Regions from separate parts of the Streptomyces sp. NPDC028991 genome, predicted to be linked through region 1. Evidence: riboswitches for the same ligand, from Rfam matches in the RefSeq annotation. Region 1 holds a riboswitch; the other holds the start of a gene.
The links. A riboswitch is a leader RNA that binds a small molecule or an ion and turns the genes downstream of it on or off. The one in region 1 is predicted to bind S-adenosylmethionine.

Region 1 (3,398 bases):
ACGTCCAGCATCCGTACGCCGTCCTCGCCGACCCCGCGCCGCACCGCCTCGCGGTCGCCGTCGCCGAGCGCGGAGCACACCCACAGCGCCCCCGCGTCCGGCCCGATGGCCGACAGTCCGGAGACCAGCCCGCCACCGCCGCGTCTGGCGTGCAGCGAACCCTCCTCCCGCACCTCGTAGGAGACCGGCCCCCGGTTGGAGGCGACCAGTACCTGAGCAGCACCGAAGCTTGAAGCCATACGCCTCAACCTAGCCCGGCCCCGAAACCCTCAAACGTGGGCGGACGGCCCCTCGGCATCGATTGCGTCACGCGCCTCGTGTGCCACGCCGACAGCCGGTTCCGCGCCGAGAGGCACCGCGGGCCGAGCACCCGCGGCCGCGGCGGCGAGTACCTGACCTGCGAGCGGGACTCCGGCGGCGTCCGTCCCCGGCCGGACGGCGTCCCCGGCCGGCGCTCAGGCCACCCGCCGGGCCGCGTACTCCGCGATCTCCGTCATCGGGGGCCGTTCCTCGGTGTCCACGGAGTACGTGCGCGGCTCGAAGCCGTCGGCGCCGCGTTCGAACTGGGTGAGGGACGGCCGGACCAGGTGGCCGCGGGCCAGCCGGAGCTGGGCGGTGCGGTAGATCGCGGCGGCCATGCGGCCCAGGGCCTGGCCGTCCTGGTGCCGGTGCCTGCGGACGCCGACGTCGACCTGTGCGAGGGCGTCCAGACCCACCAGGTGCAGGGCGTCCACCAGCATGCCCAGCTCGACGCCGTACCCGACGGGGAAGGGGAGCCGTTCGAGCAGGGAGCGCCGGGCCGCGTACTCGCCGCCGAGCGGCTGGACGAAACCGGCCAGCCGCGGCCAGTGCAGGTTGAGCAGCGGGCGGGCCATCAGCTCCGTGACCCGGCCGCCCTGGCCGGGAGCGGCGCCCAGCGGGCGGTCGTACATCGCCTTGACGAGGTGCACGTCCGGGTCGGTGAGCAGCGGGCCCACGATCCCGGAGACGAAGTCGGCCGAGAACTCGCGCAGGTCGGCGTCGACGAAGCAGACGATGTCGCCGCCGGTGACCAGCAGCGAGCGCCACAGCACCTCACCCTTGCCGGGCACGGCCGGGAGGCGGGGGAGGATCGCGTCCCGGTGCACCACCCGCGCGCCCGCCGCCGCGGCCACCTCCGACGTACGGTCGCTCGAACCCGAGTCCACGACCACGATCTCGTCGACGAGCGGCACCCGGCCCATCAGGTCCCGGCGGATCACCGAGACGATGTCGCCGACGGTCGCCTCCTCGTCGAGGGCGGGGAGCACCACGCTGACCGACTGCCCGGTGGCCTGTTTGGCGGTCAGGATCCGCTGGATCGGCCGGTCCGACACGGACCAGGAGCGTGCGCCCAGCCAGCGCTCGACTTCTTCCAGCACGTTCGGAGGCTCCTTTGTGATCCATCTCGCGGTACGGACGACTATCTCAACCGCCGTGGCCTTCGGTTACAGTCTTGAACAACGCGGCGGACCACCGCATGCCGGGGTCAGGCGCGTACCACCGCAAAACAACCACATACCGCTCATCCAGAGGGGCAGAGGGATACGGCCCGTTGAAGCCCCGGCAACCCTCCAGTCGGTTCTTGTCACGCGGACGTGGCGAGGCTCCCGACTAGGGAAGGTGCCAAATCCGTCTCACGGCGAGATGCGTCGTGAGGAAGATGAGGAGAAAGGGCCTCGCCTCACATGGCTGTGCAGACTGTCGCAAGCAACACCGACACCACCGCTTCCCCCACCTCCGCCGCCTCCCCGGTCGACCTCGGTCCCGCCGCGGCGCTCTCCTGCCGCGAATGCGGCCACCGCGTACCGCTCGGTCCGGTCTTCGCCTGCGAGGAGTGTTTCGGCCCGCTGGAGATCGCCTACGACTTCTCGGCCTACGACACCGAGGAGCTGCGCGCGCGCATCGAGGCGGGCCCCGCGAACATCTGGCGTTACGCCCCGCTGCTGCCCGTCCCCGCCGACGTGGCCGACAAGCCGAACATCAACCCGGGCTGGACCAAGCTGGTCAAGGCCGACAACCTGGCCCGCGAGCTCGGTGTCACCGGCGGTCTGTACGTCAAGGACGACTCCGGCAACCCGACGCACTCCTTCAAGGACCGCGTCGTCGCGCAGGCCATCGAGGCCGCCCGCGCCTTCGGCTTCACCACCCTGTCCTGCTCCTCCACCGGCAACCTCGCGGGTGCCGTCGGCGCCGCCGCCGCCCGCGCCGGCTTCCGCTCCTGCGTGTTCATCCCGCACGACCTGGAGCAGGGCAAGGTCGTCATGGCCGCCGTCTACGGCGGTGAGCTGGTCGGCATCGAGGGCAACTACGACGACGTGAACCGCTTCTGCTCCGAGCTGATCGGCGACCCGGCCGGCGAGGGCTGGGGCTTCGTCAACGTCAACCTGCGGCCGTACTACGCGGAAGGCTCCAAGACCCTCGCGTACGAGGTCTGCGAGCAGCTCGGCTGGCGGCTGCCCGACCAGATCGTCGTCCCGATCGCGTCCGGCTCCCAGCTCACGAAGATCGACAAGGGGCTGCAGGAGCTGATCAGGCTCGGTCTGGTCGAGGACAAGCCGTACAAGATCTTCGGTGCCCAGGCCGCCGGCTGCTCGCCGGTGTCCACCGCGTACAAGGCGGGCCACGACGTCGTACGCCCCCAGAAGCCGGACACCATCGCCAAGTCCCTGGCGATCGGCAACCCGGCCGACGGCCCCTACGTCCTCGACATCGCGCGCCGCACCGGTGGCGCCGTGGAGGACGTGACCGACGAGCAGGTCGTCGAGGCCATCAGGCTGCTCGCCCGCACCGAGGGCATCTTCGCGGAGACGGCGGGCGGCGTGACGGTCGGCGTCACCAGGAAGCTGATCGAGAACGGCGTGCTCGACCCGGCGAAGACCACCGTCGTCCTCAACACGGGCGACGGCCTGAAGACCCTCGACGCGGTGGCCGGCACCGGCCTCAGCGCGACGATCCGTCCCAACCTGGACTCCTTCCGAGAGGCTGGCCTCGCATGAGCGTGACCGTTCGCATCCCGACCATCCTGCGCACCTACACCGGCGGCAAGGCCGAGGTGCCCGCCGAGGGCGCCAACCTGGGCGAGGTCATCTCCGACCTGGAGAAGAACCACACCGGCATCGCCGCCCGCGTCCTGGACGACCAGGGCAAGCTGCGCCGCTTCGTCAACGTGTACGTCAACGACGACGACGTCCGCTTCGAGCAGGGCCTGGAGACGGCGACCCCGGACGGCGCCGGCGTCTCCATCATCCCCGCGGTCGCCGGCGGCTGATCCGCACCTCCGTTACCTTCGGTAATCAAGGTAACGCTCGGTTTATCGAATTGCCCCCTCCGTAAGAGAAGCGGAGGGGGCAATTCCATGTGGTTGAGCACGGTAGAGT
Region 2 (3,398 bases), on a different contig from region 1:
TTCCAGCGGGCGCCGTCGCTCACCAGCTCCCTCACGGCGGTCACGAACCGCTCGACGTGCTCGTCCGGGGTGCCCGCGCCGAAGCTCACGCGGATGGCGTTGAGGGACTTCTCCCCGGGCGCCGCCTCGGGGGCGCCGCACTCGCCCTGCGCCTGCGGGTCGCTGCCGAGCAGCGTGCGCACCAGCGGGTGGGCGCAGAACAGGCCGTCGCGCACACCGATGCCGTACTCGGCGGAGAGGGCCGCGGCGAAGTGGGAGCTGTTCCAGCCCTCGACGACGAAGGAGAGCACGCCGACGCGGGGGGCGTCGTCACCGAAGAGGGAGAGGATCCGCACCTGGGGCACCTCGGCGAGCCCGTCCCGCACTTTCCCGATCAGGTATTCCTCGCGGGCGACCAGCGTGTCGAACCCGGCCTCGGTGAGGGCCTTGCAGGCGGAGGCGACGGCGTAGGCGCCGATGACGTTGGGCGACCCGGCCTCGTGCCGCGCGGCGCTGTCGTGCCACTCCACGTCCACGCCGCCGTCCGCGCGCCGGGTGACCCTGCGGCTGGCGCCGCCGCCCGCGAGGTACGGCTCCGCCTCGCGCAGCCAGTCGGCCCGTCCGGCCAGCACGCCGGCGCCGAAGGGGGCGTACAGCTTGTGCCCGGAGAAGGCGACCCAGTCGACGTCCAGGCCGGCCACGGAGACGGGGTGGTGCGGGGCGAGCTGGGCGGCGTCCAGCACGATCCGGGCACCGTGCGCGTGTGCGGCGGCGGCCAGTTCACGCACCGGCCACAGCTCGCCGGTGACGTTGGAGGCGCCGGTGACGCAGACCAGGGCCGGACCGTGGGGCTCGCGGGCGGCGAGGGCGCGCTCCAGGGTCTCGACGGCCTGCGCCGGGGTGCGCGGGGCGTCCAGGCAGGTCACGTCCGCGTCCCTCCACGGCAGCAGCGAGGCGTGGTGCTCGGTCTCGAAGACGAAGACCCGGCAGCCGGCCGGCAGCGTGGCGGCGAGCAGGTTCAGGGAGTCGGTGGTGGACCGGGTGAACACGACCTGGTCCCCGTCCCGGCAGCCGAGGAACTCGGCGACGGTCTTCCGGGCGTTCTCGAACAGGTCGGTCGACAACTGCGACAGGTACCCGGCCCCGCGGTGCACGCTGCCGTAGTAGGGGGCGTAGGCCGCCACGTCGTCCCAGACCCGCTGGAGCGCGGGCGCGCTGGCGGCGTAGTCGAGAGCGGCGTAGGTGACCTCCCCGCCGGTGACGAGCGGCACGGTGACGTCACGGCCGAGTACCGGCAGCGGGGTACGGACGGACGGGTCGGCGGCGAGGCTGGAGACGGACATGGGGGTACTCCCGTGAGGTGAAGGCAGGCGGCATCACACGCGAACCCCGACGGCTCAAGCGTGGAATGGAGGCAAAGGACAGGAAACGCGGTGGCGGGGCTCTGCGGCCCTATCGCATTCGCTGATTCACGGGAGACTCCCTCGGACGACCCAGGACCCCTGGTTTCGCGAGGGGTCCGCGCTTGCCGTGAACCTTGCTGTCCACGACCTGGTCTTCACCCGGGGCACCCCGCCACGGACGGAGGGTTGCCGGACAGTCGGCCGGGGCCTGATGACTGTCACTCATGACCTGGACAAGAACCTAAGGGAAATGAACGACGTCCCGCAACCCGGGTCCGGATCGCGGGACGCGCGTCATACGAAGAGGCGGCTAGGCGTTGCTCACGGCCACCCAGCGCTCCAGGACGCGCCTGGCCGCGCCCGAGTCGATCGACTCCGCGGCCCGGTCCATGCCGGCCCGGATCCGCTCCGCCAGCGTCCCCGTGCCCGGCTCCAGGGCCACCAGGGCCGCCGCCGAGTTCAGCAGCACCGCGTCCCGCACGGGGCCCGTCTCGCCGGCCAGCAGGCGGCGGGCGACGTCGGCGTTGTAGGAGGCGTCGGCGCCGCGCAGCGCCTGAACCGGCACCAGGTCGAGTCCGACGTCCCGCGGGTCGAAGGTCTCCTCGGTCACCCGGCCGTCGCGCACCACCCAGACCCGGGAGGTGGACGTCGTGGTCAGTTCGTCGAGCCCGTCGTCGCCCCGGAACACCAGGGACGAGTGGCCGCGCTCGGCGAAGACGCCGGCGACGATCGGCGCCATCCGGGCATGGGCGACCCCGACCGCCTGGGCCCTCACCTTCGCGGGATTGGTCAGCGGGCCCAGGAAGTTGAACACGGTGCGGATGCCCAGCTGGCCGCGTGCCGCCGCCACATGGCGCAGCGCCGGGTGGAACTTCACCGCGAAGCAGAAGGTGATGCCGGCCTCCTCGGCGACCTCGGCCACCCGCTTCGGCGTCAGCTCCAGGTTGACCCCGAGCTTCTCCAGGACGTCGGAGGCCCCGGATGCCGAGGAGGCGGCCCGGTTGCCGTGCTTGACGACCTTCGCGCCCGTGCCGGCCACGACGATCGCCGACATGGTGGAGATATTGACCGTCTTGGCCCCGTCGCCGCCGGTGCCGACGATGTCGACCGTCTCCCCCGGCACCTCGATCACGTTGGCGTGGGCGTACATGGTGCGGACCAGGCCGGAGATCTCCTCGACCGTCTCCCCCTTGAACCGCAGCCCCACCGCGAAGCCGGCGATCTGCGCGTCGGTCGCCTCGCCGCGCATGATCACGTCCAGCGCCCAGGCCGTGTCGTCCGCGGACAGGTCGTGTCCGTCCAGCAGTCCGTTCAGCAGGGCGGGCCAGGAGCGGCCCGCCGCGGTGTCGCCTCCAGCGGGGGTCACAGCGCTCATGAGCCGCTCCTGAATCGTGTGTATGACGGAAAGGGAGTGTGGTCCCACCCTATCCAGCCCCGGGCACGGCGAAGGGCCCCGTCCGCGGAACGGACGGGGCCCTTCGACCGTGGTGTGGCGACGCTGGAGGGTCAGTGGTGGCCGTGGCCGCTCGTGATCTCCTTGTACTCCTCGACGGTCGGCTTCGGAATCTGCGACTCCTCGCCGTAGTAGCCCTTGCTCAGCTTGGCACGGAGCTTCTCCGTCCGCTTCACCTTGCGCCGGACGCCGTTCTCGTCGACCGTCGGGCCGATCTCGGCCGGCTCGTACTGCTCGTGTGCCGTGAGCGTGTGCAGCTGCTCCTGGCTGAGCGGCTCGTGCACCTCGATGAACTCACCGTGCGGCAGGCGCTTGATGATGCCCGACTCGCGGCCGTGCAGCACCTTGTCCCTGTCCCGGCGCTGGAGGCCGAGGCAGATCCGCTTGGTGACGATGAACGCGACGACCGGGCCGACGAAGAACGCGATGCGGACGAACCAGGTGATCGCGTTGATCGACAGGTGGAAGTGCGTGGCCCAGATGTCGTTGCCGCCACCGATCAGCAGGATGAAGTACTCGGTGATCCAGGCGACACCGAACGCGGTCCGCGTCGGAGCGTTGCG

Region 2: linked by a shared signal. The riboswitch ahead of ACZ4V1_RS12690 (aminotransferase class V-fold PLP-dependent enzyme) and the one ahead of thrC (threonine synthase) in region 1 are both predicted to bind S-adenosylmethionine.

The regions. Positions count from the first base shown of each region.
Region 1 covers NZ_JBVHVP010000006.1:176,913-180,310, reverse strand. Annotated here, with positions in the region: gene ACZ4V1_RS15810 (alpha,alpha-trehalose-phosphate synthase (UDP-forming)) at 1-239, opposite strand, end outside; gene ACZ4V1_RS15805 (glucosyl-3-phosphoglycerate synthase) at 456-1,400, opposite strand; SAM riboswitch class I at 1,541-1,688, shown strand; gene thrC (threonine synthase) at 1,707-3,017, shown strand; gene ACZ4V1_RS15795 (MoaD/ThiS family protein) at 3,014-3,289, shown strand.
Region 2 covers NZ_JBVHVP010000005.1:7,008-10,405, reverse strand. Annotated here, with positions in the region: gene ACZ4V1_RS12690 (aminotransferase class V-fold PLP-dependent enzyme) at 1-1,322, opposite strand, end outside; SAM riboswitch class IV at 1,496-1,612, opposite strand; gene trpD (anthranilate phosphoribosyltransferase) at 1,693-2,757, opposite strand; gene qcrB (cytochrome bc1 complex cytochrome b subunit) at 2,889-3,398, opposite strand, start outside.